DNA from 2 places in the Janthinobacterium sp. PAMC25594 genome. Region 1 is predicted to be linked to the other one. Evidence: predicted binding sites of a transcription regulator. Region 1 holds the regulator's gene; the other holds the start of a gene.
The links. The regulator sigma-54, encoded in region 1, starts transcription at its own class of promoters, with help from an activator protein. The targets are predictions, from matches to a motif close to TGGCANGNAANCTGCTTT.

Region 1 (16,026 bases):
AAGGGCGTGCTGGTGGCCTTGAACGACCAGATCAACGCGGCGCGTGAAGTGACGAAAACCAATACCTCGACCACCGACACCTTCAAATCGCCGGAACTGGGCATGCTCGGCTATATCCAGGGCAGCAAGGCGTTTTTCTATCGCCAGTCGACGCGCAAGCACACCCTGGAATCGGAATTTGACATCAGCAAGCTCGATACCTTGCCGCAAGTGGACATCGTGTATGGCTACGCCAACATGAACCGTGTCGGCATGGACGCTTTCATCGCCGCCGGCGCCAAGGGCATCATCCACGCAGGCGTGGGCGATGGCAGCGTGGCCGCGCAAATGAAGCCGGCCCTGGTGGAAGCGCGCCAGAAAGGCGTGCTGATCGTGCGTTCCAGCCGCGTCGGCCAGGGCATCGTGGCGCGCAATGGCGAAGCCAACGACGATGAACTCGACAGTGTCGTGTCCGATACCCTGAACCCGCAAAAAGCCCGCATCCTGCTGATGCTGGCCTTGACCAAGACCAACAGTACGCAAGAAATCCAGCGTATTTTCTACACGTATTGATCCTTGTCGCGCCAGGCCAGCCGTATTGGTTGAGCCTGGCTGATTTACGCTTGCCCGCTTTGCTGCCATACTTCGTTTCTGAATAACTTCCTGGCTGAAGCAGCAACACTGTTCCTTCTCCCTTGTCCATGGCTATCCTGTCCGACATCATTCTGTATCCGATCAAATCGTGCGCCGGCATCCACTTGCAGGAGGCAGTGCTCACGCATTCAGGGCTGATGAGCGAGCACGTGTTCGACCGCGAATGGATGGTGGTGGACGAGCAAGGCCGCTTCCTGACCCAGCGCGAACATCCGCGCATGGCGCTGATCGTGCCCTCCATCAAGGCCACCACGCTGGAGCTGCGCGCGCCGGGCATGTTGCGCCTGGAAATCGAGCTGGGCTTGCCGCATCCGCAACTGGCGCCCATGCTGGAAGTGCAGGTGTGGGACGATACCGTGCGCGCCTACGATTGCGACGACGTCACGGCCACCTGGTTTTCCAACGCCATCGGCGTGCCGTGCCGCCTGGTGCGCTTTCACCCGGACGTGGTGCGCGCCACCAGCACGGAATGGACGAATGGGACCGATGGGACGAATGGTATTGCCGCCGCGACCATGTTTGCCGACGGCTACCCGGTGCTGATCGCCGGCAGTGCCTCGCTGGACGATGTCAATGACAAGCTGCGCGCCGCCGGCCGCGAGGCGCTGCCGATGAACCGTTTCCGTCCCAACCTGGTCATCGGCGATATTGCTGCCTTCGAGGAAGACTACGCCGCGTTCCTGCAATTTGGCGCCACCGTGCTAAAACCCGTCAAGCCGTGCTCGCGCTGCCCGATCCCGTCGGTGGACCAGGCCACGGGCGTGCCGGGACCGGACCCGCTCGACGTCATGCATGGCTATCGCGCCAAGCCCGAACTCGATGGCGCCATCTGCTTCGGCATGAACGCCATCGTCACCGACGGCGGCGACGAGCGCATCGTGGTGGGGCAGGACATCGGTTTCGAACTGGCATTTTAAGCATGGTGCCCGCACACAAGGGTTTAAGGTTTCTATGAATCAAGCAATACCGCCGGACCCGCGCATTGCCAGCCTCGAAGCCGAAAACCAGGCCTTGCGCGCGCGCATGGCTTTCCTGCTGGAACAGGTCGAGCGCAACCATGACATCATGTGCCGCCACCAGGCGTTTGACCTGGAAATCGTCAGCGCGTCCACCTTTCCCGAGTTGATCGGCACCATTTTCCGCACCTTGCCCGTGATCTCCGACCTCGACGGCGTCACCTTGAGCCTGCTCGACGAGGATGACGATATCGTGCTGGTGATGGAAAAGCTGGGCGTCGATTTCAGCGCCTTTCCGCAGTTGCTGTTCGTGCATGCCGTGGCGGAGCTGGGTTTTGCTTTGCCGGCGCCCGTGGCCGAAGGGGAAGCGGCCTCGCCGCCGTTGCCCCTGCTGGGACAGTTCGACGCCGCCGTGCATGGTTCCCGCTTTCCGCAGATCAGCGCTTTGCGTAGCGTGGCGCTGGTGCCCTTGCTGCGCAACAAGCGGCTGATTGGCAGCCTGAACCTGGCCAGCGGCGACGTGACGCGCTTCACGCCTTCGCTGGGCACGGATTTTATCAAGCACATGGCCTCCATCATCGCCATTTGCCTGGAAAACGTGATCAGCAATGAAATGCTGAAATACATCGGCTTGACCGATTCCCTGACGGGCGTCTATAACCGCCGCTATATCGACCGCCGGCTGCTGGAAGAAATCGCCCGCGCGCGGCGCCAGAATTATTGCATTTCGTGTATGTATATCGATATCGACCATTTTAAACGGGTCAATGACACCTATGGCCACCAGGGCGGCGATGAAGTGCTGCGCGAAGTGGCCACGCGCATCCGCACGGAATTGCGCCGCTCCGATGCGCTGGGCCGCTTCGGCGGCGAGGAATTCGTCGTCCTGCTGATCGATGCCGACCTCGACAGCGCGACCTTTGTTGCCGAACGCATCCGCGCCAGCATTGCCGGCACCATGTTTGACTTGCCGGGCAGCGCGCAAGCGTGGGTCAGCGTGTCGATCGGTGTGGCCAGCCTGGAAGCGGACGCGGCGCTGCTACCCATCGAAACGGTGGCGCAGCAGCTGGTGGCGCACGCCGACCAGGCCCTGTACCAGGCCAAGGCGGGCGGCCGCAACAAGGTCATCAGCTGGCAGGCGCAGATCGGCTGACTATTTCAATAATAACGTTTCGGCCTTGGCCACGGCATCGGCCGTGCCGCGCAGCACCACCACGTCGCCGCTGGCCAGCTGCGTCTCTGGCGTGATATCGAGGCGGCCGCGGCCGCGGCGGATGGCCGTGACAAACGCGCCGCAGCCGGCCACGTCGACCGTGCTTAACGGCAAGCCGACGCACTGCGCGCCCTCGCTGACGGTGACTGTATGCAGGCGTTCCAGCTCGGCATCGTCGCCCGCGTCGCTGGAGCCGTGGAAATAGCCGCGCAGGGACGCATAGCGTTCCTCGCGTGCCGCCTGCACCCGGTGCACCACGCGGCGCAGGGGCACGCCCATCATGATCAGCGCGTGCGAGGCGAGCATCAGGCTGCCTTCCATCAATTCCGGCACCACTTCGGCCGCGCCCGCTTTCTTCAACTGGTCGAGGTCGCTGTCGTCGTGGCTGCGCACGATGACGGGCAAGGTCGGCGCCATATCGTTGAGCAAATGCAGTAACTTCAGTGCCGAGGGCGTATTCGCATAGGTGATCACCACGGCGCTGGCCCGGTAGATACCGGCCGCGACCAGGCTTTCGCGCCGGCCCGCGTCGCCATACGAGACGTGGGCGCCAGCCAGCTGTGCTTCCTGCACCCGTTCCGGGTCCAGGTCCAGCGCGTGGTATTCGATCTTTTCTTCCGCCAGCAGGGTGGCCAGGCTTTGGCCGCTGCGCCCGAAGCCGGCGATCAGCACGTGTTTCTGCGACGCCATGGTGCGCGTGGCGATCTTGGTCAGTGCCAGCGATTGCATCATCCAGTCGTTGGCCGCCAGTTTCATGACGATGGCATCGGACTTGGCGATGAGGAAGGGCGCCACCAGCATCGACAGCACCATCGAGGCCAGCACTACCTGTACGACGAACGGGTCCATCAGCTTGATGCCGCCTGCCAGGTTCAGCAGCACGAAGCCGAATTCGCCCGCCTGCGCCAGCGCCAGGCCCGTGCGCAATGACACGCCCGTCGATGAGCCGAACAGCCTGGCCAGCCCTGCGATGAGGGCAAATTTCAGCAGCACGGGGCCGCACAACAGCAGCAAGACCAGCCACCAGTTATCGAGCACCACGCGGATGTTGAGCAGCATGCCGACGGTGATGAAGAACAGGCCCAGCAGCACATCGCGGAACGGTTTGATATCCTCTTCCACCTGGTGCTTGAATTCCGTCTCGGAAATGAGCATGCCGGCAACAAACGCCCCCAGGGCCAGCGACAGCCCCGCCCGTTCCGTGATCCAGGCCGCGCCCAGGGTGATCAGCAGCAGGTTGAGCATGAACAATTCCTGCGAGCGGCGCTTGGCGACGATGGTCAACCAGCCGCGCACCATCTTCTGGCCGATAAACAGCAGCAAGATCAGCACGACCAGGGCCTTGCCGCCGGCCCAGGCCAGGGTTTCGGCCAGGTTGTCGGAATCGCGCGTGAGGGCGGGAATCAGGATCAGCAGCGGTACCACGGCCAGGTCCTGGAACAGCAGAATGCCGATGATTTTGCGGCCGTGTTCGCTTTCGAGTTCCAGCCGTTCCGTGAGCATTTTCGAGACGATGGCCGTCGACGACATGGCCAGCGCGCCGCCCAGGGCGAAGGCGGCTTGCCAGCTCAGGTGGATGTAGGCGGACAGGTAGCGTCCGACGAACCAGCCGAAGACGACGGTGGCGATGATGGTGGTGACCACCTGCGCCATGCCAAGGCCGAAGACGATGCGCCGCATGGCGAGAAACTTGGGAAGTGAAAACTCGAGCCCGATGGAAAACATCAGGAAGACGACACCGAATTCGGCCAGGGTATGGCTCGCTTCGTTCTCGGCTGCCAGGCCCAGCGCGTGGGGGCCGATGACGATGCCGACGGCCAGGTAGCCCAGCATGGGCGGCAAGTGCAACATTCTGAAAGCGACCACGCCCAGCACGGCGCTGCCGAGTAACATCAGGGTCAGTTCAAGCGAGGAAAACATGGGTTGCCCGATGCGGTCAATGGAAATCGTTGTTTGTTGTGACTGGCAAGTTTTTTGCTTTCCTAATTCGTTTATACTTTGGGCATGAGTGTAACCCATGAAAAAACAATGCTGAAAGCTTTTGATCGAATTGACATGCAAGCGACGACCGAGCGCGCCGTCGCGCTGGCACGCACCACCTTGCAGATCGAGTCCGACGCCATCGTAGCGCTGCGCGCGCGCCTGGCCACGGACGACAGCGTGGGCCGCGCCGTGGCGATGTTGCTGCAATGCAAAGGGAGAGTCGTCGTCTCCGGCATCGGCAAGTCCGGCCATATCGCGCGCAAGATTGCCGCCACCCTCGCTTCCACCGGCACGCCGGCCCTGTTCGTGCATCCGGCCGAAGCGGCCCATGGTGACCTGGGCATGGTCACCTCGGACGATGCTTTTATTGCCATCTCGTACTCCGGCGAATCGGCGGAACTGATGGCCATCATGCCCGTCGTCAAGCGCATGGGCGGCGTGCTCATTTCCATGACGGGCAAACCGCATTCCAGCCTGGCCCAGCTGGCCGATGTGCACCTGGATATTTCTGTTGAGAAAGAAGCCTGTCCGCTGAATCTGGCGCCGACGGCCAGCACCACCGTCACCCTGGCCTTGGGCGATGCGATCGCCGTGGCCTTGCTCGACTTGCGCGGCTTCAAGGAAGAGGATTTCGCCCGTTCGCACCCGGGCGGCGCCCTGGGCCGCCGCCTGCTCACGCACGTGCATGACGTCATGCGCAGCGGCGAACGGGTGCCCAAGGTGCCCGTGGACGCTTCCTTGCTGCAGGCGCTGGAAGAAATGACGAAGAAGGGCATGGGCATGACGGCCGTCGTCGATGCGGATGACCGCCCCGTGGGCGTGTTTACGGATGGCGATTTGCGCCGCATGTTCGAGCGCGTGCAGGATTTCACGCAAGTGGCGATTCGCGACGTCATGCATGCGCAGCCGCGCAGCATCGCGCCCGAACGCCTGGCCGTCGATGCCGTGGCCGTGATGGAGCAGTTCCGCATCAACCAGATGCTGGTCGTCGATGCCGACGGCAAGCTGGTGGGCGCGCTGCATATCCATGATCTGACGCAAGCGAAGGTGATCTGATGGATAGCGTAGCGGACAACCTGGCGCGCGCGGCCAAGGTCAAACTGATGATCTTTGACGTCGATGGCGTGCTCACCGACGGCAGCCTGCATTTCGGCCCCGATGGCGAGATGATGAAAACGTTTAATGTGTATGATGGCCTGGGCATCAAGCTGCTGCAGGAATCGGGCGTGCAGACGGCCATCATCAGCGCGCGCCGCTCGGCCATCACGGCGCGCCGCGCGCAAGACCTGGGCATTACCCATGTGCACCAGGGCGGTCACGACAAGCTGACGCCGTTTCGCGAACTGCTGGCGCTGACGGGCTTGACGGAAGAGCAATGCGGCTATATCGGCGACGATGTCATCGATGCGCCCATCCTGCGCCGCGTGGGCTTTGCCGTCAGCGTGCCGGGCGGGCGTCCGGAAGCGCTGGACCTGGCGCACTATGTGACGCAGGCCGGCGGCGGCCGTGGCGCCGTGCGCGAGATCTGCGAATTCCTGCTGCGCGCCCAGGATAACTATGCGCGCGTCATGGCGCCGTTCCTGGAGTGAGGCGCATCGCCTCGCCGCCAGTGCGATTTGAAAGAGTGAAACCCTATGCGTAAGCCAGGAGGCGCCCATCGCTGGCGCATGATTTTTACCGTGCTGGGGGCCATCGTCTTTGCGCTGGCCAGCTTCTGGCTGCTGGAAGTGATGAACAAGAATGCCCAGAACATCACGGCCAGCAAGCATCTCGATGAGCCAGATTATTTCATCACCAATTTCAGCCTGGTGCGCATGGACTTGACGGGTAAACCCAGTTATATCGTCTCGGGCACCAAGCTCACGCATTACCCGCTCGACGATTCATCCGATATCGACCAGCCTTTCGTGCGCAAGCTGACGCCAGGCATGCCGCCGATGAACATGAATGCGGAACTGGCGCATATCGACCAGGACAATACCCGGCTGCAACTGTACCGCAAAGTCGTGATCGACCGCGTGGCCAGTCCGAAGGCGCATAACCTGACAGTCAGGACGGAAGCGCTGACGGTATTCCCGGATGAGGAAAGAATGGAAACGGACGTGCCTGTCGATATCCTGACGGGCGCCTCGCGCATCAATGGCATCGGCATGAAGGCCAATAACGCCACCGGCGTGGTGGAAGTGCAGAATGCGCTGCGCATGGTCCTCCCGCCGAAACCGCGCCCGGCCGCGGCGGCAAAATGACAGAATGAAACAAGGAAACCATACTATGAAGAATATCTTGCTGTTGACCGTATTTTCTCTGGCCGTGATGGGCGTGGCGCATGCCGAAAAGGCCGATTCCGAGAAGGAAGCCGTCATCACGGCACGTAGCGGCCACGTCGATGACGTCAAGCAGGTGCGTACCCTGACGGGCGATGTCGTGCTGGTCAAGGGTACCTTGACCATGAAGGCGGGCCGGGCCCTGATCACGGAAGACCCGCAAGGCTACCAGTTCATCACGTTCTGGGCCGATCCCGGCAAGCTGGCCACCTTCCGCCAGAAGCGCGATGGCGCGGGCGACCTGTGGGTCGAAGGCGAGGCGGAGCGCGTGGAATACGACAACAAGACGGAAGTGGTGAAACTGTTTTCCAAGGCCAAGCTGACGCGCCTGGAAGGCACGAAAGTGACCGACGTGGCCAACGGCGCCTTCATCTCGTATGACAGCCGCAAGGAAGTATTCAAAATGGAAAATTCCGACAGCGGCACCAGCACGCCGGATGGCGGCAGCGTGCGCATGGTGATCCAGCCGAAGCCCAAGACGCCGGCCACGCCCGCGCCAGGAAAGAACTAATGGACAATACACGTTGCGGCAGCACCCTGATCGTTCGCGGGCTGCAAAAAACCTATGGCAAGCGGCAAGTCGTGCATGATGTCTCGCTGCAAGTCGAATGCGGCGAAGTGGTGGGCTTGCTGGGCCCGAACGGCGCCGGCAAGACCACCTCGTTCTACATGATCGTCGGCCTGGTGCCGTCGGACGGCGGCAGCATCGATATCAGCGGCGTGGACATTTCCCGCCTGCCCATCCACCGCCGCGCGCAGATGGGCCTGTCGTATCTGCCGCAGGAAGCGTCCGTCTTCCGCAAGCTGACGGTGGAAGACAATATCCGCGCCGTGCTGGAAATCCAGACCGTCGAAGGCCGTCCCCTGAAGAAGGCCGAGATCGAAGAGCGCCTGGATAAATTGCTGGCCGACTTGCAAATTGAAAAGTTGCGCGAGAACCAGGCGCTGTCCCTGTCGGGCGGCGAGCGCCGCCGCGTGGAAATCGCCCGCGCGCTGGCCACCGACCCGCGTTTCGTGCTGCTCGACGAGCCGTTCGCCGGCGTCGATCCCATCGCCGTGATCGAGATCCAGCGCATCGTGCGCTTCTTGAAGGAGCGCAATATCGGCGTGCTGATCACCGATCATAATGTGCGCGAGACGCTGGGTATTTGCGACCGTGCCTACATCATCAACCAGGGCTCGGTGCTGGCGTCGGGACGCCCCGACGACATCATCGCGAACGAGTCGGTACGCCGGGTCTATCTGGGCGAACACTTCCGCATGTGAGCCAATGAAACAATCATTGCAGCTGCGCACCTCGCAGCACCTGGCACTGACGCCGCAGTTGCAGCAATCGATACGCCTGCTGCAATTGTCTACCCTGGAATTGCACCAGGAACTCGAGCAACTGCTGACGGACAATCCCTTGCTCGAGCGCCTCGACGATCCGCTCGACCGTTCGCTGCGCCTGCTGTCCGACGGGGCCCTGAGTTCCACGGCCGCGCCGGCCGAAGCGCCGCCCCAGCCGCCAGGCCAGGAGGCGCCCGCAGCGCCAGCCGAAGCGGAAACCTTTGACGGCGAGGCGGGTGACAGCCCGGCCGCCGCGGACGGCGGCGACAGCGACTGGAGCGAGGCGAGCCGGGGCAAGGCGCCCGACGACGAAGATTCGCGTCCGCAACTGGAGGCCCATCACTGCACCCTGCGCGAACACCTGATGGAGCAGATGCGCGTGACGGTGCTCGAATTGCGTGACCGCGCGCTGGTCGAGCTGATCATCGACGCGCTCGACGACAATGGCTACCTGGAAGAGTCACTCGACGACATCCTGGCGCGCCTGCCGGAAGAGCTGGAAATCGACGCCGACGAGATGCGCACGGCCTTGTCCCTGCTGCAAAGTTTCGATCCGCCGGGCGTGGGCGCGCGCAATGCATCCGAATGCCTGGCGTTGCAAATCAAGCGCTTGCCGCACGTCGCCATGGTGACGCGGCGCATGGCCCTCGTCATCGTGGAAAAGCACCTGGCCTGGTTTGCCCAGCGCGATTTCAACAAGCTGAAAAAAGCCCTCGATTGCGACGAGGAAGACTTGCGTGAAGCGCAGACGGTGATTCGCCAGTGTAATCCGCATCCGGGCGCCGTGTTTGCCTCGGACGTGTCCGATTACGTGGTGCCCGACGTCGTCGTCAAGCGCGCGCGCAATGGCTGGCAAGTCACCCTGAACAATGACGTCATGCCGCGCCTGCGCGTCAACGCCATGTACGCCAACCTGCTCAAGCAGGGCAAGGGCGAGGGCGCCATGGGTGCACAGTTGCAGGAAGCCAAGTGGCTGATCAAGAATATGCGCCAGCGCTTCGACACGATCCTGCGCGTGGCGCAGGCGATAGTAGAAAGACAAAAGAACTTTTTCTCGCATGGGGCCGTTGCCATGCGCCCCCTTGTGCTCCGTGAAATAGCTGATACACTGGGTTTACACGAGAGTACTATCTCGCGGGTAACAACTCAAAAGTACATGCTGACCCCGCACGGCATGTTCGAGTTGAAATATTTCTTTGGTAGCCACGTCGCCACCGAAGCGGGGGGCGAAGCGTCATCGACGGCGATACGGGCATTGATCGTGCAACTGACAGGAGCAGAAGACCCTAAAAATCCTTTATCCGACAGTAAGATTGCGGACATGCTGGGGGAACAAGGCATGGTGATTGCGCGACGTACTGTTGCCAAATACCGGGAAGCGTTGAAAATTCCGCCAGTGAGCCTGCGTAAGTGTTTGTAAGTTTTTTTCGGTTCCTCTGCGGGCCGGATAGGATGGACCGCACGAACCCGATCATCTTTAGGAGTGTGTATGAATCTCACCATCAGCGGACATCATCTCGAAGTGACACCAGCCATCCGTGAATACGTACAAACGAAGCTGGAGCGCGTGAAACGTCATTTCGATCAAGTTATCGATATCGCCGTGATTCTGACCGTGGATAACCTCAAAGAGAAAGAAAAACGTCAAAAGGCCGAAGTCAACCTGCGTCTGAGTGGCAAAACCGTCTATGTGGAAAGCCTGGCGCATGACCTGTATGCCGCAATCGATACCCTGATCGACAAGCTGGACAGGCAAGTGATGAAGTACAAAACCAAAGTGCAAGGGCACGGTAAAGAGGCGATCAAGCATCTGCCAGACAACTCGGAAGAAGAATTCGCCGCCGCCTAACTGGCCCGCGACTTTCAACCGGTTGTGATCAACTAAGGGCGCACATTGCGCCCTTTTTTGCGCCTGGACCTGTTGAACGCAATCTTCCCCGCACAGGCGCTAAGTAACCCCCAATAAATTATTGTGATTTCTGACTTCCATAACCGGCCCTCTGCGGCGTTGCCCGCTGCTAGCAGTGCTCGCACTGCGTCGCAGCGGGCGCCTTGCATAGCATCCGGTTCTGTTCGTCATAAATTCACAATAATTTCCTGAGGATTACTTAGAATGTTTGCACTTTCACTTCTTTCCTGCCTGCCATGAGCAACTTCGTCCAGACCTCCATTCGCCACCGCACCGGACACATCGTGCTCGACCGTCCGAAAGCCTTCAATTCCCTGTCGCTGGAGATGGTGCGCGCCCTGAGTGCCGTCTTGCTGGCCTGGCGCGACGATCCGCAGGTGGACGCCGTCGTGATCCGTTCCAGCAGCGAGAAAGCGCTGTGCGCCGGTGGCGATATCCGTTTCTTTTACGATGCGGGCCTGGCTACGCCGCAAGGCGGCAGCGCGTTGCTGGAAGACTTCTTTACGGAAGAATACGCGTTAAATCATGTGATTCACTTCTATCCGAAACCGTATATCGCCGTGATGGATGGCGTGGTGATGGGCGGCGGCATGGGCGTGGCGCAAGCGGGGCCAGGCAACCGCCTGCGCATCGTCACGGGCCGCACTCGCATGGCCATGCCGGAAGTCAATATCGGCCTGTTCCCGGACGTGGGCGGCAGCTATTTCCTGTCCCGCCTGGCGGGCCAGCTGGGTCTGTACCTGGGCTTGACAGGCCTGACGATCAACGCGGCCGATGCCCTGTACACGGGCCTGGCCGATGTGTACCTGCCCGAGGCGCACATGGGAGCGCTGCTGGCCCTGTTCGAATCGACGCCGGGAGAGGCCTTGCCGGTGGCCATCAAGGCCTTGGCGGCACCGTTCCACGCCGAGGCGGGTATTTCTCCTCTGGCCGCGGCGCGCGCGGCGCTGGACCGCCACTTCAGCGCCCCTTCGGTGGCCGCCATCATGGTGTCGCTGGCGCAGGACGACAGCGCGTTCGCGGCGAAGGCCCTGGCGGCCATGCGCCTGCGTTCGCCCTTGATGATGTCGGTGACCCTGGAATTACTGCGGCGCGGTGCCCACCTGGGCGTGGCCGATTGCCTGCGCCTGGAGCGCAGCGTGGTGCGCCACAATTTCGCGCATGGCGAAGTGCTCGAAGGCGTGCGCGCGCTGGTGGTCGACAAGGACAATGCGCCGCGCTGGAACCCCGCCAGCCTGGACGAGGTCGATGCAGCCATGGTGGCGCGTTTCTTTGCGCCCGTCTGGCCGGCGTCAGCGCATCCGCTGCGCCACCTGGATTAACTAAGAGCGCTCGCGATGGCGCAGCACGACTCTTTCGTTGGGGCCGAAGTATTGCGCCAGCCGTTCCGCCATGTACACGGAGCGGTGCTGGCCGCCCGTGCAACCGAGCGCCACCGTCAGATAGCTGCGGTTGTCGGATTTGAATGACGGCAACCACTTCTCGATGAAGGCGCGGATGTCGGCCAGCAGTTCCAGCGCGCTTGGCTGCGCGTCGAGGAAGGCGATCACGGGCGCATCGCGTCCGTCGAGCGGACGCAGCGCCAGGTCGTAATAGGGATTCGGCAAGGCCCGCACGTCGAAGACAAAATCGGCGTCCAGCGGCACGCCCAGTTTGAAGGCGAACGATTCGAAGAACAAGGTCAGCGGCGCGCGTTCGGAGGCGACGATATCCTTGATCCAGGCGCGCAATTTATTGGCGCTCAGTTCCGAGGTGTCGATCACATGGCCCAATTGCTCGATGGCCGACAGGCGCTCGCGTTCTTCCGAGATGCATTCGATCAGGGTGCGGCGGCTGGCCGGGTTCTGGTTCGGACGCAATTCGTGCGACAGCGGATGGCTGCGCCGCGTTTCCGAGAAGCGCGCCACCAGCGAATGCGTGGTGGCCGTGAGGAACATCACCTTGACGTCGTGTCCCTGGTCGCGCAGCAGGGCCACATTGTGCGGCAGGCTGGCCAGCGACTCGGCACTGCGTGCATCGACGGCGACGGCCAGTTGCGGTGTGCCTTCGTCAAGCAAGGTTTGCACCAGGCTAGGCAGCAAGGCCGGCGGCAGGTTGTCGACACAATAGTAGCCGGTATCTTCCAGCACATTGAGCGCGACGGATTTGCCGGAGCCGGATATTCCGGTGATAAGGACGATATGCATACGTCGATCATACAATAAAGATCGACGTTGCGCTCCCGAGGCAATTAGCTTTACAAATTATTGCAATTTCATATGTGTATTTCGTAGGTCGGCTTAGCGCAAAGCGGTGCAGCAGGGAATTCACGCAGCATGGCTGCGTGCCTGCGTAACGGTCCTCGCTTGCAAGCGATGGCTCCTGCCGACACCCGCTAACAATGTCGTCGGATTACGCGGGGCTTTGCCCCACCTCGGCGGCCCCGCTAATCCGACCTTGTATTATTCCCCTCATGCCGTTCGTGGTATTGCGAACGGCATCGACCGCTGTCAAAATCTTGGTAGGCATATCAAGACCGGGTAACTGGATGCCGTATCCGCCCTTAGGCCCCGAGCCAGCTCCGTAGATCTCGCACCAGTTACCCATCCTCCATGTCAAGATCGGACAGTATCTTTGGCACCGGCATGCCGGTTAGCCCGCATTTGCAAGGTAGATCGCAAGAGGAACACAGCATGTTTAATTTAGGAATCGACGTTGCCAAGGCCAAGCTCGACTGCGCGCTGCGCCTACCCAACGGCAAGCATCGTAACAAGGTTGTCGAGAACAACCACACAGGATTCACTGCACTCAACGCATGGCTGCTGAAGCACGCTGCCGGCAACCCCAGGGTGTGCATGGAAGCGACTGGCACCTATTGGGAAGGGGTGGCCGAATATCTCGCTGGACTTGGCATGGTGGTCAGTGTCATCAATCCGGCCCAGATCAAGGCCTTCGGCGCTTCGCGCCTGGTGCGCACCAAGACCGACAAGGTCGACGCACAACTGATCGCCGACTTCGCCCACGAACGCCAGCCAGAGCCCTGGCTGGCGCCATCGCCCGCCGAGCAATCGCTGCGCGCGTTGGTGCTGCGCCTGGATGCCCTGCAGGCGATGCGCCTGCAGGAAAGCAACCGGCTTGAAGTCGCGCGCGCGGCGGTACGCCAGGGTATCGCGGATCATATTGCCTGGCTCGACGCCGAGATCAAGGCGCTGATCCTGGCGATCCGCCGCCATATCGATGACGACCCGGATTTACGCGACAAGCGCGAACTGCTCGATAGCATCCCTGGCCTGGGCGAGCGGACGATTCCGGTACTGCTGTCCTACTACGCCAATCCGGACCGCTTCGACAGCGCCAAGCAGGCGGTAGCGTTTGCGGGACTCGACCCGCGCCAGCACGAGTCGGGTTCCAGCGTGCGTGGCAAGCCACGCATGTCGAAGGTTGGCCACAGCTTCCTGCGCAAGGCACTGTACATGCCGGCCATGGTGGCAGTCCATAAGACGCCTTGGGGCAAGCGCTTCGGTCAGCGCCTGCGTGACGCCGGCAAGGCGCCCAAGCTGATCATCGGCGCCATGATGCGCAAGCTGGTGCATGTGGCATTTGGTGTGCTCAGGTCGGGAAAAATATTTGATCCGGCCTTGCATGCCGCTTGACGGGGATAACAGTATCTACGTTGTTAATCGCCACTCATTGCCAATCTCTGCCGTTCCATGAACTCCTGCAAGGTATCGATGCCGCGCAGTTGCAGAATCGTGTTGCGCACGGCCGCTTCCAGCAGCACGGCGATGTTGCGGCCGGCGGCGACGGGGATGACAACTTTGCGCACGGGCAAGCCGAGCACGTCCTCCGTGGGGAACAGGAAGGGCAGGCGCTCGACTTCTTCCTCCAGCGCGTTGCGGCGCACCAGGTGCACGATCAGTTTCAAACGCATCTTGCGGCGCACGGCCGTTTCGCCAAAGATGGCCTTGATGTCGAGCAAGCCCAGGCCCCGTACTTCCAGCAGGTTTTGCAGCAGGGGCGGGCAGCGGCCTTCGATCATGTTGGGTGCGATGCGCGAGAATTCCACGGCGTCATCGGCCACCAGGCCGTGACTGCGCGAAATCAGTTCCAGGCCCAGCTCGCTCTTGCCCAGGCCCGAATCGCCCGTGATCAGCACGCCCACGCCCAGCACGTCCATGAACACGCCATGCATGATGATGCGCTGCGCCAACTTTTTCGACAGGTAGACGCGCAGGAAGTCGATCACTTGCGCGGCCGGCAGCGGGGTCGAGAACAGGGGAATGTTTTGCTCGTCGCAGATGGCGAGGATGTCGGGCGGCGTTTCCAGCCCTTGCGCGATGATCAGCGCGGGCGGACCGCCGGCGATCAGCTCGCCGATCACGTGGGTGCGCGTGTTGACCTTCAGGCGCTGATAATAATTGATTTCCTGGTGACCGAAGACCTGGATGCGGCCCGGATGGATCAGGTTCAAGTGGCCCACCTGGTCGGCGGCCGACGAGACGTCGCCCGAGATCAGGCGTTCGCCGCCGGGAAAACCGGCGAACCAGCCCAGTTGCAGACTTTCACGATTATCGTCGTACAGGCGTTGTATCGTCAGCGGCGTTTGCAACATGGCAGTCTTCTTCAGGAGTGGAGGAATACCTGAAGTTTAACCCGCCGCTTGCAGACTGGGTTGCCAATTGACGATGCGCGAATGCACGGATTTCGGTTCCGGATCCGTGGCCAGCGCCGTGCGGAAGGCATCGTCGGAAAACATTTCAGCGATTTCCGACAAAATTTCCAGATGTTGCTGGGTGACATGATCGGGAATCAGCAGGAAGAACAGCAGATTGACGGGCTTGCCATCGGGCGACTCGAACGGAATCGGCTCGGCCAGGCGCACGAAGGCGCCCAGCGGCGCTTTCAGGGTCTTGCTGCCTTTGACTCTGCCATGCGGCACGGCTACGCCATGGCCCAGGCCTGTCGAGCCCAGGCGTTCGCGGGCAAACAGATTGTCCGAAACGGTAGAGCGGGCGATGCCGTAATTGTTTTCGAAGATCAGGCCGGCTTGCTCGAAAGCGCGCTTTTTACTGGAGACTTCCAGGTCCAGCAGGACGTTTTCGAGGGATAATATTTTGCTAAGATTAGTCATGACACTCAATGAAATGGTGCAATGCGCAGAGGGCTTGCGAGCCGAATTATAGGCCTGTTTCCGCGGCCTGTAACGCCAATTCTCAACAGTATACGCCCGCTGCGGGCGCAGTGGGCGCTACAGCCCATGTAGCCATCATTTTAGCAAAAAAATAACATCGGGGTGTATCGGCTATTTCTTGATTAAAAACACGCGGCGAACAGATTTTTCCGCCGCCGAATGCCGATTTTCCGATTTTTCAGCGTCTTTGACATGCACTAGGGCACTACTGCAACGTTGTTTTAAAACACAGCCAACATTCCTGTTGGCATGATTTCAAGGTATTGCGCGGTGTTGCTTTGGATTACTGGCGCGCATTGCGCAGATTGCCCGGCATCGTGCCCGTGCTGTAGTTGCTGCGCCACGGATTGATATCGAGCCCGCCGCGGCGCGTATAGCGCGCATACACGGACAGTTTTTGCGGCTTGCACTGGCGCAAGATATCGACAAAGATGCGCTCCACGCATTGCTCATGGAATTCATTGTGCTCGCGGAAACCGATCAGGTAGCGCAGCAGGCTTTCCTGGTCG
Region 2 (16,026 bases), 2.9 Mb from region 1:
CCAGCCTTCGACGGCAAGACGATCAGCCTGCTCGACCTGGCCACGCATTATTCTGCGTTGCCGCGCCTGCCGGACAACTTCGCGCCCAAGAACCCGGCGAACCCGTATGCCGACTACACGGAAGCGAAGCAGCGGCAGTTTCTCGCCGCCTACCATTTGCCCCGCGCGCCGGGCACGGCATTTGACTACTCGAACATCGGCTATGCCGTGCTGGGCACTGCCCTGGCGGCGCGGGCCGGCAGCAGTTATGAGGCGCTGCTGCAAGCGCGCATCGCCGTGCCGCTGGGCATGCGCTCGACCTCGAACACGCCCACGCACGGCATGCTGGCGCGCCTGGCGCCTGGCCATCTGCTGTCGGGCGAGCCCACACCCGCCTGGGATCTGAACGTGGTGGCGCCGGCCGGCGGCGTGTATTCGAGCGCGCGCGACATGGTCGCCTACCTGCAAGCGTACATGTTCAAGCCGCTGCGTCCGTGTGCGCTGGCGCTCCAGCCGCAGCGTCCGCTGGCGCCGGACAGCAAAACCAAAATCGGCCTGGCCTGGCTGCTGGAGCAGCAACAGGGACAAAGCTACGCCTGGCACAGCGGCCAGACGGGCGGCTATACCAGCTATGCGGCATTTACCACGGATGGCAAGCGGGGCGTGGTGGTGCTGACGAATACGGCGCGCACCGTCGATGCGCTGGGCTTGTCCGCCTTGCTGCCCGGCACGCCCTTGCCACCGCTGAAAAAGCCGCAAGCCGCGATCGAACTGCCGCGCGCAACACTGGCCGAGTACGTGGGCGAATATCCGCTGGGCGCGGAGTTTACGTTGACGGTGACCTTGGGCAAGCATGGCCTGGAAGCGGCCGGCACCGGTGTCGGTTCGGCGCCCCTGTTTGCCAGCGCGAAAGACCAGTTTTTCTTCCGCGCCATCGAAGCGGAACTGGCGTTTACGCGCGATGCGGCAGGCAAGATCGCCGGCGCCGTGCTGACGCAAGGCGGACAGGACGTGGTCTTGCCGCGCAAGCCGTAGCGCTCAGGCGGCCGGGTCTTGCATGAAGTGCTCGACCCGCTCGACAAACGCCGCCTTGCTGCGCGTGCGGAATTCTCCCAGGAAAGCGTCGCTGGCCGGGACGATCTTGCCGTGGCGGTCGTATTCCACCTTGGCCATCTCCAGCACGAATTCGCCCTGCGGATCATCCTCCGGCTCGAAATGCGAATTGAAGCAGTAGCCGCTGTCGCGGCAATGGCCCCATAGCAGCAGCGCGCTGCTGAACCATTGCATGGTGTCCGGGCCCGGCTCCACCTCGAACAGGGTGTTGACGGTGAGGTGCCAGCCGCCCGGTACGCGCAGCGGCTGCAGGGGATAAGGGAAGTTTGTCTGTTTCATGTCGACGATGGCGTGCGGCGGGTTTCGTAGAAGGCGAGAAATTCGCTGGCCGGCAGCGCTTTGGCGAACAGCCAGCCCTGGCCGAATTCGACCTTGCGTTCGCGCAAATAGTCGGCCTGGGCCTGGCTTTCGATACCTTCGGCCACGATCAGCATGTTCAGGGTGCGCGCCATGGCGATGATGTGCGGCGTGACGCTGCTGGTGGCGGCGTCGGTGCCGATGGTGTCGACGAACGATTTATCGATTTTGAGGGCATCGAGCGGCAGGTTTTGCAGGCTCGACAGGCTGGAATAACCGGTGCCGAAGTCGTCGATGGCCACCGCATGGCCGCGCGCCCTGGCTTTTTCGATGGTGGCGCGGGCCGCTTCCACGTTGATGAAGCCCCGTTCCGTCGCTTCCAGCCAGATCTGCTGCGCCTCGATGCCCGTGCCGGCCATTGCCCGCTCCAGCACGTCGAGCACCCGGCCCGTTTCGATATCGCTCGCGCACAGGTTGATTGCGATGTGCAACTCGCGGTCGGCCAGCAGCGCGACGCGCATGTCGGCGATCACGCAAGCGATCACCTGGTCGGTGATGGGCAAGATGAGGTCGCTTTCCTCGGCCACGGGGATGAACAGGTCGGGCCGTATCATGCTGCCGTCGGGACGGCGCCAGCGTATCAGCGCCTCGGCGCCCACGCACACGCCCGTGTCGAGCGCGATGATGGGTTGATAATGGACAAAGAATTCGCGCCGCTCGACCGCCGTTTCCAGTTCGCCGCGCAGCGACAGCCGGCGACGCGACAGCCATACGACGATGCCGACGATGAAGGCGGCCATTAGCAGGCCCAGCGGCAAAAGCAGCAGCTGCTCGCGCCGCAGCCTGTCGTTCAGCTTGCTGCGCGGTTCTATCATGACGGCCGTCAAGCCATCGCGGTACAGCGTCGCATGGATGCTGCCGTCCGCCGCTGGCTGGCCGGCGAGCAGGGCCTGCACCTGGGCCGGGTCGGGATGGTGCAAGGTGTCGAGCACGCCGCCCCGGCCGATGGCCACGGCCATCTGGATATCGCTGTCGACGATGACGTCGGAAAAGCGCACGGGATCGATCAGCACTTTATACGCGCCGTAGGACAGGCCCACCATGCGCTTGCCGCCGCTGACGACGGGGCGCAGGTTGAAATCGATGCCCATGCCGTTGGCCAGGGTGAAATCGGCGGGCGTGACGGCGATGCGCTTGTCCTCCATGCCCGTGGAGCTGCATTTGAGCAAGCCGTTTTCCACATAGCCGATATCGTCGATGCTGCGCGTGGTGATGGTAATGCGGCGCAATTGCTGGATATGCGCTTCCGAGCACGGCGCCAGGTCCAGCGCATCGGCGCTGCGCAGGGCGGCGCTGGCCGAGGCGATGGAACGGTGGGCGCGCTCGAGCGCGTAGCCGGCCAGCAGGCGCAGGCGTTCCTGCTCGCCCTGCTCGGCGCGCACGGACGACAGGTAAAAGGCCAGGCTCAGGGGAGCGGCCACGCCGATGACGGCGACCAGCACGCTGGTCACGATAATGCGTTTTCTGCGCATGCTACTCCCTGCGATAGTTATATGATTGCCATGTATTGCTCGATGGCATCATATTACAAGCGGAGGCTGTGCACGTAAATATTGCTGAACAGTTACACTTTTTCCAGCGGCTTGGCCAGCACGAACACCAGCGCCGCCACCACGGCCGCCAGTCCGCCAGCCAGGTACAGCACGCTGGCAAAGCCGTCGATGAAGGCGTGCCGGGCCGCTTCCTGCGCCACGGCTTGCAGCGCGGGCGGCAACTGGCCGAAGGCTTCGGCCGCGTTGCCGGCGACGATGCGCCCGATCATCTCGGGCGAGGCTTTCAAGCCATGCAGCCAGGCCAGCTTGTCGAACGAGTCCGCCGTGCGCATGGCCAGCACGGCGCCCAGCGCGCCCACGGCCAGCACGATGCCGACAAAGCGCGTGGTGGTGCTGATGCCGGAACCCATGCCCGTACGCTCGCGGGGAATGCAGGCGAGGATGGCCTTCTGCGTCGTGCCGTTGAGCAATCCGGCGCCCGCGCCCGTGACGACCATGCCGGCCGCCACCCAGCCGTACTGCAGGCTGGCGGCGGCCAGGGCCGTGGCGACGTTGCCCGCGGCGACGATCAGCAAGCCCGTCACTAATATGCCGCGGTCATCGAGCACCCGCATGGCGCGCGGCGCCAGCCGCGAAAACAGCACCATGGCGACGGCGAACGGCAGCATGGCGCAGCCGGCCAGCACGGCGGAAAAGCCGAAGGCATTCTGCAAATACAGCGGCAAAAAGGTCATCATCACCTGGGCGGCGATGGCGTAGCCGAACATGCCCAGCACGGCGCCGACGAACACGCGCCGGCCAAACAGGTTCAAATCGACCATCGGTGCGCGCTGGCGCCGTTCCACCAGTACGAACACTACCAGCAGCGCCGCGCCGGCCGCAAAGCGCAGCATGGTGGCATCGCTGGACCAGCCGGCCACGCTGGCGTCGATCAAGCCCCAGATGATGCAAAACAGGCCGGCGGAGAACAGCAGCGCGCCCGCCGGGTCGAAGCTGGCGTTGGAGGCATCCTTCGACTCGTCCACGTGCTTGCCTACCAGCCACATCAGGATGGCGACGACGGGCAGGTTCAGGTAGAAAATCCAGCGCCAGTTGATGGCGCTCGTGACCAGGCCACCGAGCAGCGGCGCCACCGTCATGGCCACGCCCATGGCCGCACCCCACACGGACCAGGCCCGTGCCCTCTCCTTTTCCGCATGAAAGGTATGGCCGATGACTGCCAGCGCGGACGTCAGCAACAACGCCGCACCGAGTCCCTTGATGGCGCGCGCCACGTTGAGCACGAACGGCGTCCACGCCAGGCCGCACAGCAGGGACGCCAGCGCGAACACGGCCAGGCCATACAGCATGACCTTGCGCCGTCCCAGGCGGTCGGCGATGCTGCCGGCCGGCAACAGGAACGAGGCGAACGCCAGCATGTAGGCGCTGACCACCCATTCCACGTCGACGAAGCTGGCGTTGAGCGAGCGGGCGATCGACGGCAGCGAGACGGCCACCACGTTGGTGTCGAGCATGATCAGCGCGCACACGCCCGAGCAGGTATATAAGGTCCAGTTGGCATTTTTCATGCCTGTATTTTAAGCAGGCTGGTATTATTTCCTGTTATAAGACAAGCGTCTTATAATTTACCCATGGTGAATACAGACAAAGACATGGAATTGCGGCACTTCCGCTGTGTGCTGGCCGTCGCGCACAGCCTGCACTTCGCGCGGGCGGCCGCCGAGCTGGGCATCTCTCCGCCCGCGCTGACCAAGCAGGTGCAGGAAACGGAACAGTTGCTGGGCACGCGGCTGTTCCAGCGCAGCAAGCGCGCCGTGTCGCTGACGGCGGCCGGAGAATTGTTCGTCATCGAGGCCACGCGCGCTCTGGCGCAGCTGGCGCAGGCGCAGGACGTGGCGCGGCGGGCGGGACGGGGCGAGCTGGGCCGGCTGGAAATCGGCTACGTGGCCTCGGCCGCGTATTCCGGCGTGCTGCAAGATCAGTTTGCCCGCTTTCGCGCCAGCCACCCCGGCATCCACATCGGCGCGCGCGAATACGCGATGGATGCCCTGCCCGGCTTGCTGGACCAGGGCCGCGTGGACCTGGCCTTCGTGCGCCCGCCCCTGCACTTGCCGGACGGACTGGACAGCGTGGTGTTGCTGCGCGACCGCTTCGTGCTGGCCGTGCAGGCGGACAGTCCGCTCGCCCTGCAGCAAATAGCGGGGCCGGCCGCGCTGGCGCAGCAGGCGTTCATCGTGCCGGAACAGGAATTGGGAACCTTGGAAGTGAGCCGGCGCGGCGGCTTTGCGGCGCAGGTGGTGTCGCGCCCCGGCAGCCTGGTGGCCGTGCTGACGGAAGTGTCGCTGGGCGTGGGCTGCGCCATCGTGCCCCATTCCGTGATGGCCAGCGTGCAATTGCCCGGCGTGGTGTTCCGCGAGCTGCAAGGGCCGCAGATCAGCTCGGAAATCGCCGCGGCCTTCCGCCGCCACGAACAGGCGCCCGCCGCGCGCGCCTTCATCGCCCAGCTGCGCGCTGTAGCGCTGGCATAGCCTCAGTTCTTCAATACGGCCACGGCATAGGTGCAAGCGGCGGCCGTTTCATTGCTGAACACGCAGTCGGCCGGCGGGCCCAGTTCCAGGCAATCGCCCGCGTCCAGCACGTGGCGGGTCTCGCCTTCGATGAAGACGAGGCTGCCGGTCAGCGACCATATGAGTTGTCGCCGCGCCACATAGGCGGCGGCCGGCATGGCCACCACGGCACCGGGCGGCAAGGTAATATGCACGAGGTCGAGCGGCATGTCGGATGCGGGTGACACATGCCGCCGCACATAGCCGCTCTGCGGGTCGACCCACACGGGCTGCTCAAGCTTGCGCAGCAAGCGCCCCGTGCGCATTTCGGCGCGGGCGATCAGTTCGGACATGCTCAGGCCGAAGGCTCCCGACAAGCGCGCCAGCAAGGTGGCCGTGGGGCTGCAATCGCCCCGCTCCACCTTGTGCACCATCGCGCGCGACACGCCCGAGCGGGCCGCCAGCTGCGTCAGCGACCAGCCCAGGTTTTCCCGCTCGGTGCGCACCCGGGCGCCGATGCGCTGGTTCAATTCGTCTGGTTTAGTGGACATGTATCGGCTTCCATTCGAATTCTATTGGACAAGACGTGAGCGGGAATCTATGATTTGTCCATTATAGTAGACGACTAGCAAGGAGATCAACATGCAGATACGCGATGCCCACGCGGGCGACATCGAGGCCATCACGGCCATCTACAACGATGCCGTCAGCAACACCCTGGCCATCTGGAATGAACGGACGGTCGATGCGGCCAACCGCGCCGCCTGGCTGGCCGAGCGCCAGCGGGCCGGCTATCCGGTGCTCGTCGCCAGCGATGCGGAAGGAACTGTCGCTGGCTACGCCTCGTTCGGCGACTGGCGCCCGTTCGAGGGTTTCCGCCATACGGTCGAGCATTCCGTGTACGTGCGCGCCGATCGCCGTGGCGCCGGCGTCGGCAAGGCCTTGATGGGGGAATTGATCGCGCGGGCGCGCGGCCTGGGCAAGCACGTGATGGTGGCGGGCATCGAGGCGGGCAATGCCGGCTCGATCGCCCTGCACAAGCAGCTGGGTTTCGAGGAAGTGGGCTTGATGCGCCAGGTCGGCACCAAGTTCGGCGCCTGGCTGGACCTGGCATTCTTGCAGTTGCAGCTCGATGCGCGCAGCGATCCGGACGGCATCACACCGCCCGGCTAAGGTCAGGCAGACGTCAAGGATCGATCTCCGGTGGCGGACGGCGCAATGCCATATGTTCCCACACGGCCACCAATACCAGCACGCAGCTGGTGATGCAGGCCAGGGTCAGCGGTGAATACAGGCGGCCGTAGGCCATCGGAATCAGCGCCAGGATGATCAAGATGCCCAGCAGATGCGACAGCGGCGGCGTGGCGCGGTCGCTGCTGACCCATTTGAATAGCGCATTGCCCAGCAGATACAGGATCGGGCCGCCCAGCAAGGCGCTGATGCCGGCGAAGCTCGCTTCGTCCGGATGCACGAGGGCCAGCTCATCGGCTACGGCGGAAACGATCACGCCGCCCACGATCAGCACGTGGATATACGTGTAAGCCTTGCGGGCGATGCGGCCCGGGTCCTTCGAGTGGGCGATGCGGTGGTGGCCCGCCTCGGCGCCCGTGTCGAAATAAATCCACCACATGGCGATGCTGCCGACCAGGGCCGACAAAAAGCCCAGCCAGTTGCCGGCTGTCCATTCCAGGCCCGCAAAGGTGGCGCCCGTCACCAGCAGGGATTCACCGAGGGCGATGATGACGAACAGGCCGCAGCGTTCGGCCATGTGGCTGCCGTCGACGTCCCAGTCGGCTATCGTCGAGCGGCCCAGACCGGGCATGCCGAACAGCATCCATGGTCCCGCCAAATCGATCAGCAAGGCCGCGGCCCACCAGAAGATGCGCTGTTCGGGCGACGCGATGCCGCCGGCGATCCAGAAAATGCCGGACAGCACGGCCCACAGCGTGATGCGCTGGAAATTGCGGCGGCGCGCCAGTGCTTCATGGCGCACGGCCCACCAGGCGAACAGGGGGCGGCCCACCTGCATGGCGACATAGGCGAGCGCAAAGCCCAGGCCCCGCGTGCCGAACGCTTCCGGTATCGAGGCCGACATGATGAGGCCGCCCAGCATCAGCGCAAACAGGCTGATGCGCACGGGAATGCGCTCGGGGTCGAGCCAGTTCGTGATCCACGAGGTAAAAATCCACACCCACCAGACGGCCATCAGCAGCAAGCCCGTCTGCAGCCAGCCCATGGCGCTCAAATGCGCCAGCAAGCCGTGCGACAGTTGCGTGACAGCAAACACGAACACCAGGTCGAAGAACAGCTCGATCATGCCCACCTTGCCGCTGTCTTGCCCGCCGCGCGTGCGCAACAGCGATTTTCTCAATTCCATAAATCTCTTTCATTCATACGAGTAAACCGATCAATCGGGGGTATTTACAATTTCACTGGCGTCAAGAGGGGCAAGCCGGCAAAGTGCGCCGCCAGGTTATCGACCACCAGTTGCCCCATTGCATGGCGCGTTTCCACGGTCAGGCTGCCCACGTGCGGCGTGAGCACGACGTTCGGCAAGGCGCGCAAGGCGTTTGGCACGCGCGGCTCGTCCGCGAATACGTCGAGACCGGCCGCGCCCAGATGGCCATCCTGCAAGGCGGCGATCAGGGCCACTTCATCGATCAGCGCGCCACGGGCGATATTGATCAGGGTGCCTTGCGGACCGAGCGCGTCGAGCACCGTGCGGTCGATGCTCTGGCGCGTGGTCGGCGTGCCCGGCGCGCAAACTATCAGGTAATCGCTTTCCTGCGCCAGGGCCAGCAAGGACTCCGCGCGCGGCACGGATGTGGCCGTGATGACGCGGGGCTGGAAGTAACGGACGTGGACGCCGAAGGCGGCCAGGCGCAGCGCGATGGCTTGGCCGATCTGGCCGAAGCCGAAGATGCCGGCCGTCTTGCCGCGCAGGCTGGACGCGGGGGCGATGGCCTCGCGCCGTTCCCAGCCGCCATCGCGTACGAAACGGTCGAGCGCCACGATATGCCGCGCGCTGGCCAGCAGCAAGGCCAGCGCCACGTCGGCAACGTCATCGGTCAGCACGTTCGGCGTGGTGGTGACGGCGATGCCCCGCTCGCGCGCCTGGTCGAGCGCCACGCCGTCGAGACCCACGCCGTTGACGGCGACGATTTCCAAAGAGGGCAGCAAGGCCATGTCGGCGGCGTTCAAGCCCAGCGCACCCGTCGTGACGACGGCGCGGATGGCCGGCGCCCGCTCGGCCAGCCAGGCGTGGCGCTCGTCCGCCGGCACTTGCCAGGCGTGATGACACGTATATTGCTGGTCCAGCTGCGCGTTGACGGCAGCCGAAGGGCTGGGAGCGAGGATGAGGAGTTCGGGGGGCATGGGCGTCCTGGGTCGTGTCACATGAATTGCAGACGCAACTTAGCATATTTGACGCATGGCCGGGGATGGCATCGCCTGTTACCGCCCCTAAAACCCTGCCCGCCGCACGGTCTTTTCCTGCGTGGGACTACCCGATTCAATCGTAGGTCGGCTTAGCCCGCAGGGCGTAAGCCGACAAGCGCCGCCCGCAGCCTGTCAGATTACGCTGCGCTAATCTGACCTACGCAGCTAGAGCGCGGTCCGGCACGCGATCTCCTGGCATGTATCACCCTTACGCCATGCGTAGGTCGGCTTAGCCCGCAGGGCGTAAGCCGACAAGCACCGCCACAACGATTGTCAGATCGCCTCAACCCGGGCAAGGCACGCGTTTGACCTTGCCGCCCGTCTTGAACGGATCGGCGCCCGCGCCCGGGTTCGCATCCATGCCATAGCACGTGGCGCCGACGGCGCTGACGACGCGCGTGGCGGGCCGGCCATCGGCCGTCAGGTATTCCTCCACGCGGATGACGGGGCCGCCGCGCCAGGCGGAGGCGACCAGTTTCTGGAAGCTGCTTTCGCTCTTGAGTTCGGCTGCGGCCAGCCAAGGCTGGTCTTGTTTCAGTTCGCCACGCAAGGCCTTGTCGGCGGCCCCCGCCGCCAGCCGGGCGCGCGTGCGCAAGTCGGCGGTGGACGGCGCGGCGGGCAATTCTTCGGCGGGCACGGTGATGCTTTCCGCAGCGACGGCCGGTGGCGCAAGGATGACAGGCGGCGCACTGGCCCGCGCGCGCGGCAAGCGAGCCGGCATGGGCAGCGGCAAGGCCATCGGCGGCGTCTGCGGCATCGGACGGGACGGCAGCAGGGTCATGAAAGCCACTTCCGTGTATTGCTTGAGTTGCCGCGCCGGCAAGAGCAGGAAATACAGGCCCAGCACATGCATGGCCAGGATCAGCGCGACGGCCGCGCCTTTCAGGCTCAGGCCATCCCGCAGGCGCATGGAGACGGACGGTAGATGACGGAGCAATGGCATGCGGTTTCCTGTGGGCGCCGGGCGCGATGGCGTATTTTAGCGAAACTTGACCGTAGGCATTAATAAATCCACAAGGTACCGGCTGGCGCGCCTTTTCCCGCCAGATTCCAGTGCCCTGGCTTGCCGTGTGTTGTACGAATGGCGACTTTATTTATGACATTCTCACACTTTCCCACGCAGCGGGCCATGCTGGAATATAATGATAATCATTCTCATTAATATCCAGATAACACCATGCGCACTTTCCGCCTCGCCCCTACTCCGTTCGCCCTGGCCGCCTTCCTGCTGGCCAGCACCGCCGCCCACGCCCAGAACACGTCGGCAGACAGCGGCGCGCAAACCATGCCCACAGTGGTCGTGAGCGCCTCGGCCGACGCGTCGGCGGAAGGCTTGTCGAAGGCGTATGCGGGCGGCCAGGTGGCGCGCGGCGGGCGCATGGGCATCCTCGGTGCCGTGGACATGATGGACTCGCCATTCGGCAGCACCAGTTACACGCAGCAATTCATTGCCGACCAACAAGCGCGTAGCGTGGGCGACTTGCTGCAGAGCGATCCGGCAGTGCGCATGTCGCGCGGCTATGGCAATTTCCAGGAAGTGTATGTGATCCGCGGCTTCGCGCTCGATTCCGATGATGTGGCGTATAACGGCCTGTACGGCGTCTTGCCCCGCCAATATGTGTCGCCGGAACTGTTGGAAAGAGTGGAAGTGTTCCGTGGTGCCAGCGCCTTCCTCAACGGTGCGGCGCCGGGCGGCAGCGGCATCGGCGGCGCCATCAACCTGATGCCCAAGCGCGCCGGTAACGCGCCACTGACGGAACTGACGGTGGGCGTGGAATCGGGCGGCCATGCCTATGCGGCCATCGACGTGGCGCGCCGCTTCGGCGACAAGCAGGAATTCGGCGTGCGCGTGAACGCCGCCAGACGCCAGGGCGAGACCGGCATCAAGCGCGAAGACCACGACGTGGGCATGTTTTCCGTCGGTCTCGACTATCGCGGCGGTAACTACCGGCTGTCGGCCGACGCCGGCTACCAGAACTTCGATTTGACGTCGCCGCGTCCATCCGTCGCCATCGGCGGCGTGGCCGCGCTGCCATCCGCGCCCGATGCCGCGAAGAACTTCGCCCAGCCGTGGAGCTATTCGAAGGAGCACGACGTGTTCGGCACGGCGCGCGCCGAAGTGGACCTCGCCAGGGATGTCGTGGCCTGGGCCGCCTTCGGCTCCCGTTCGACCAGGGAAGCCAATAGCCTGGCCGAGCCTTCCTTGACCTCGGTCAATGGCGATGCCACGGTGTCGCGCTTTGACAATGCTCGCAAGCAAGAAATCCGCACGGGCGAACTGGGCGTGCGCGGCAAGCTCCAGACGGGCGCCGTCCGGCACACGCTGGTGGCCAGCTGGTCCGGGCATTGGAATGAAGCGAAGAATGCCTATGCCATCGGCAATACCTTCGCCACCAATATCTACGCGCCCGTCGATGTGGCCGCGCCGGCAACACCGTACACGGGCGGCATCATGAGCGACCCGCGGGTGACCCAGAAAACCATCCTCAGCAGCTACGCCCTGGCCGACACCATGGCCTTCCTCGACGACCAGCTGCTGCTGACCGTGGGCTTGCGCCGCCAGCAGATCAAGGATGCCGGTTACGACTACAACACCTCGGTGCTGCAAGGCAAGGCCTATGACGAGAGCGCCACGACGCCCGTGGCGGGCATCGTCTTCAAGACCAGCAAGAACGTGTCGCTGTACGCCAACTACATCGAGGCGCTGGTCAAGGGACCGGCTGCCAGCGGTACCTACGAGGAAAACGGCCAGCGGCTCAATGTCGACAACATGGGCGAGGTGTTTGCGCCGTACAAATCGAAGCAAAAGGAAGTCGGCGTCAAGTATGACGGCGGCAAGCTGGGCATGAGCGCCGCCCTGTTCACCACGGCCAAGCCTTTGCTGGCCGTGATCGGCACGCGGGCCGAACTGGCTGGCGAGCAGCGCAACCGGGGCCTGGAATTGTCGATTTTCGGCACGCCGATGCAGGGCGTGCGCCTGCTGGGCGGTTTGACGTGGCTCGATGCGCAGCAAAGCAAGACCGACGTGGCCGCCAACAATGGCAAGCGCCCCATCGGCGCGCCGCAAACGCAGGTGAGCGTGGGCGGCGAATGGGACGTGCCCGGCGCGCCAGGCCTGAGCCTGAACGCCCGCACCATCTACACCTCGACGCAATATGCGGACCTGGCCAACAGCAAGCAACTGCCATCGTGGACCCGTCTCGACATCGGCGCGCGCTACCTGACGCAGGTGGCGGGCCATGACGTGACCTTGCGCGCCCGCGTCGACAACGTGACGGACCGCAATTACTGGTCGTCGGCCGTGTCGTCCTTCAACATCGGCTCCTTGGTGCTGGCCGCGCCGCGTACCGTCGTCGTCTCGGGCAGCGTGGCGTTTTAAGTCAGCCTGCGCGAAGCAGCCCCTTCCCTGGGCAGCTTCGCGTGCGCGCCTGTGCCAACGGCGGATTTGGGCGACAATGCCCGCATGAAACTCCCAGCCCTCCTGTTATTGCTCTGCACGTCCCTGCCCGTCGCCGCCCAAAAACAGGCGGCCTGCCCCTACGCCGCCTGGAAAAGCGGCTTCAAGGGCGATGCGCGGGCGCAAGCCACGTGTCTGCTGCGCCCCGTGAAACTGTATGCGCGCCTGGGCGACAGCGCCCCGCTGCCGGACTTTCTCGCCGCCCGCATCGGCCAGCGCACGGACGTCGCCCCGGCCCGCCTGCGCGCCTGGCTGGCGCAGCAATCGATCAGCGAAGCGGACGTGGGCGGCCCAATCGACGCGCCATTGTCGCGCGCCGTGGGTCGGCTGGCGGCGCCCATGGCCCGCTATTTCGTCATCCACGACACCAGCTACCCGAATTTCCTGGCGGAATCCATTCCCGACCACATCAACGACGCCAGCTGGGATTTCAACGATTTCAGCTTGCGCAATCCGGCGCTCGGTGGCGGGCCGAAAGGCCATGTCTACGTGAACCGACTCGGCGATTCCCTGGCCGTGCGCGACTTTGGCACGCCCGGCTATGCCAGCAAGCTGGAAAAGGACAAGCCGTCGCTGACGGGCCTGTTCCTGCACATGGAACTGGTGCAGCCGCGCCATTCCGTGCCCGGCGGCGGCAAGGGCAACGATGGGCTGGCGCCCGATCCCGGCTTTACGCCCGCGCAGTACGACAGGCTGGCCCTGCTGTATATCGCCGCCAGCGTGCGCAAGGGCACGTGGCTGATCCCCGCCTTCCACGCCGTGCTCGATACGGGCTTTGCGAACGGTCATGACGACCCACAGAACTTTTCGCTGGCCGAATGGTCAGCCTCGCTTTCCCGCCTGTATGCGGCCTTGCGGCAGGCCGACACTGGTCAATAAGGCATTTTCCTGACGGCGGATTAGGCGCATACTATGATGAGCATAGCCATTGCTGTCAGGGAGTTCAGGTGAATATTGTCACGGATCATCATGCGGGTCGCCAGGCCAGCGCGCGCCATCCGCTGGCGCGCGCGCAGCGCCTCTTTGCCATGCGCGACGCCGTCCTCAACGCGTGGGAACTGCGCGTGCGCGCCAGCGTGCGCGGCGCCGACCAGTTGCTCACGCCCATACTCATCAATACCTTGCCCGCCTTTTTCGACAACCTGGCCGAAGCCCTCACGCCGGGCCACCCGCGCGAGAACGCGGCCAGCAACAGCAACGTGCCCGCCGTGCATGGCAATGAACGGGCGCGCATGACCAATTACGGGCCGGAACAGGTGATCCAGGAATACCAGATCTTCCGCGACTGCTTCGCCGCCGTCGCGCATGCGTCCGGCATCACCCTGCGCCGCAAGGATTGGCAGGTGATCAATGCATCGATCGACGTGGGCATCCGCGAATCGATACGCGAATTTACCAGCATGCATGAAGGCTTCCGGCGCCGCATCGCGGCCGGCCTGTCGCACGACATGCGCAACCCGCTGGCCGTGATCAGCACCAGCGCCCAGTTGCTGCTGCGGCCAGCGGACCCGGAACGGGTGGTCTTGCTGGCGCACAAGATTGCCGAGCACAGCAAACGGCTCGACAGCATGATCGAAGAATTGCTCGATAGCCTCAGCTACCACCGGGGCCAGCGGCTGCCGCTGGCGCTGAGCCAGTTCGACGTGCTGCCCCTGGTGCACGCCGTGGCCGGCCAGGTCAACCTGCAGCGGCCCGGCAAATGCCAGGTCAGCGGGCAATCCGTCACCGGCTGGTGGTGCGAGAACTCGCTGCGGCGCGCGCTGGAAAACCTGCTCAGCAATGCCCTCAAGTACGGCGACGACGCGCCCGTCAATGTGCACGTGGAGGCCGTGCACGAACGCCTGATCCTCACCGTCCACAACGGCGGCCACGCCATCGCGCCGGCCCAGGCGGAACGCATCTTCGACTACCTGCGCCGCGAGAACGACAACCCAGCGCCGGGCTGGGGCATCGGCCTGCCCTTCGTGCAAAACGTGGCCGAAAGCCACGGCGGCAGCATCGCCGTCGACAGCGCGCCGGAAACGGGCACCAGCTTCATCTTCGACGTGCCCGTCGATTGCCGCCCCTTCGTCCCGCCCGCCGGCGCCCCCAACAGTGATACCTGACGCACCAAAGCGGTGCGAAGGCGCCACAAAAGTGGTCATCTTTACACCTGTTCGCGCCCGTCCTGTTGGCACGTTTCCTGCTGAGCTATACACAGACACGGCTCAAGGGAAATCACAACATGGCAAATTTTTTCAATGAAATGACTGCGGATGAGGTGGGGACGGACAGCAAGGTACGTGAACACTATCGTGAATTCGACAACTGGCTGGCACAGCAATCGCCCGAGACCATCGCCCGCAAGCGGGCCGAAGCCGACCTGACCTTCCGCCGCGTGGGCATCACGTTCGCCGTGTATGGCGACGATGCCGGCACGGAACGCCTGATTCCGTTCGACACCATCCCCCGCATCATCCCCGCCGCCGAATGGGCGCAGATGCAGACGGGCCTGGTGCAGCGCGTGCAAGCCTTGAACATGTTCATTCATGATATTTATCATGAGCAAAACATCATCAAGGCGGGTATCATTCCCGCCGAGCAAATCTACAAGAATGCCCAGTACCGCCCGGAAATGCAGGGCATCGCCGTCGCCTCCGACATTTATGCGCACATCGCGGGCGTCGACATCGTGCGCGCGGGCCAGGGCGAATTCTATGTACTGGAAGACAATCTGCGGGTCCCGTCCGGCGTGTCCTACATGCTGGAAGACCGCAAGATGATGATGCGGCTGTTCCCGGAATTGTTCGCCCGCAACCGCATCGCCCCCGTCGACCATTACCCGGACATGCTGCTCGACAACCTGCGCTCCGTCGCACCGATGGGCGTCGATGACCCCACCGTCGTCGTCATGACGCCGGGCATGTACAACTCCGCCTACTTCGAACACGCGTTCCTGGCCCAGCAAATGGGCGTGGAACTGGTCGAGGGCAAGGATCTGTTTGTCAACGACAACTCTGTTTACATGCGCACCACGCGCGGGCCGAAGAGAGTCGACGTGATTTATCGCAGGGTCGACGACGATTTCCTCGACCCGCTGGCCTTCCGCTCCGATTCCTCGCTGGGCGTGCCGGGCCTGCTGTCCGTGTACCGCGCCGGCAGGGTGACCCTGGCGAACGCCATCGGCACGGGCGTGGCCGACGACAAGTCGATCTACCCTTTCGTGCCCGACATGATCAAGTTTTATCTGTCGCAGGAACCGATACTCAACAACGTGCCAACCTACCAGTGCCGCAAGAGCGCCGACCTGTCCTACGTGCTGGCGAACCTGGCGAAACTCGTCGTCAAGGAAGTGCATGGCGCGGGCGGCTACGGCATGCTGGTGGGGCCGGCATCCAGCCTGGCGCAGATCGAGGATTTCCGCCAGCGCCTGCTGGCCAATCGGGGCGGCTACATCGCCCAGCCGACCCTGGCCCTGTCCGCCTGCCCCACCTACGTGGACGCCGGCATCGCGCCGCGCCACATCGATCTGCGTCCGTTCGTGCTGTCTGGCAAGACGATTTCCATGGTGCCCGGTGGCCTGACCCGCGTGGCGCTGGGCCAAGGCTCGCTGGTGGTCAACTCCTCGCAAGGGGGCGGCACCAAGGATACCTGGGTACTGGAA

Region 2: the regulator sigma-54 is predicted to act here: its motif matches at 14,555-14,572, upstream of KY494_RS02590 (circularly permuted type 2 ATP-grasp protein).

What each region holds. Positions count from the first base shown of each region.
Region 1 is NZ_CP080377.1:3,439,876-3,455,901, reverse strand. It holds gene KY494_RS15520 (type II asparaginase) at 1-552, shown strand, start outside; gene KY494_RS15515 (MOSC domain-containing protein) at 681-1,550, shown strand; gene KY494_RS15510 (diguanylate cyclase) at 1,585-2,742, shown strand; gene KY494_RS15505 (monovalent cation:proton antiporter family protein) at 2,743-4,722, opposite strand; gene KY494_RS15500 (SIS domain-containing protein) at 4,807-5,841, shown strand; gene KY494_RS15495 (HAD family hydrolase) at 5,841-6,374, shown strand; gene lptC (LPS export ABC transporter periplasmic protein LptC) at 6,420-7,031, shown strand; gene lptA (lipopolysaccharide transport periplasmic protein LptA) at 7,057-7,620, shown strand; gene lptB (LPS export ABC transporter ATP-binding protein) at 7,620-8,375, shown strand; gene KY494_RS15475 (RNA polymerase factor sigma-54) at 8,380-9,858, shown strand; gene hpf (ribosome hibernation-promoting factor, HPF/YfiA family) at 9,928-10,287, shown strand; gene KY494_RS15465 (3-hydroxyisobutyryl-CoA hydrolase) at 10,584-11,669, shown strand; gene rapZ (RNase adapter RapZ) at 11,670-12,533, opposite strand; gene KY494_RS15455 (IS110 family transposase) at 12,972-13,979, shown strand; gene hprK (HPr(Ser) kinase/phosphatase) at 14,003-14,938, opposite strand; gene KY494_RS15445 (PTS sugar transporter subunit IIA) at 14,975-15,457, opposite strand; gene queF (NADPH-dependent 7-cyano-7-deazaguanine reductase QueF) at 15,801-16,026, opposite strand, start outside.
Region 2 is NZ_CP080377.1:582,125-598,150, reverse strand. It holds gene KY494_RS02655 (serine hydrolase) at 1-1,014, shown strand, start outside; gene KY494_RS02650 (hypothetical protein) at 1,018-1,371, opposite strand; gene KY494_RS02645 (EAL domain-containing protein) at 1,368-2,921, opposite strand; gene KY494_RS02640 (MFS transporter) at 3,014-4,510, opposite strand; gene KY494_RS02635 (LysR family transcriptional regulator) at 4,574-5,470, shown strand; gene KY494_RS02630 (XRE family transcriptional regulator) at 5,473-6,039, opposite strand; gene KY494_RS02625 (GNAT family N-acetyltransferase) at 6,131-6,661, shown strand; gene KY494_RS02620 (low temperature requirement protein A) at 6,675-7,859, opposite strand; gene KY494_RS02615 (2-hydroxyacid dehydrogenase) at 7,910-8,863, opposite strand; gene KY494_RS02610 (hypothetical protein) at 9,210-9,869, opposite strand; gene KY494_RS02605 (TonB-dependent siderophore receptor) at 10,104-12,305, shown strand; gene KY494_RS02600 (hypothetical protein) at 12,390-13,262, shown strand; gene KY494_RS02595 (sensor histidine kinase KdpD) at 13,331-14,488, shown strand; gene KY494_RS02590 (circularly permuted type 2 ATP-grasp protein) at 14,608-16,026, shown strand, end outside.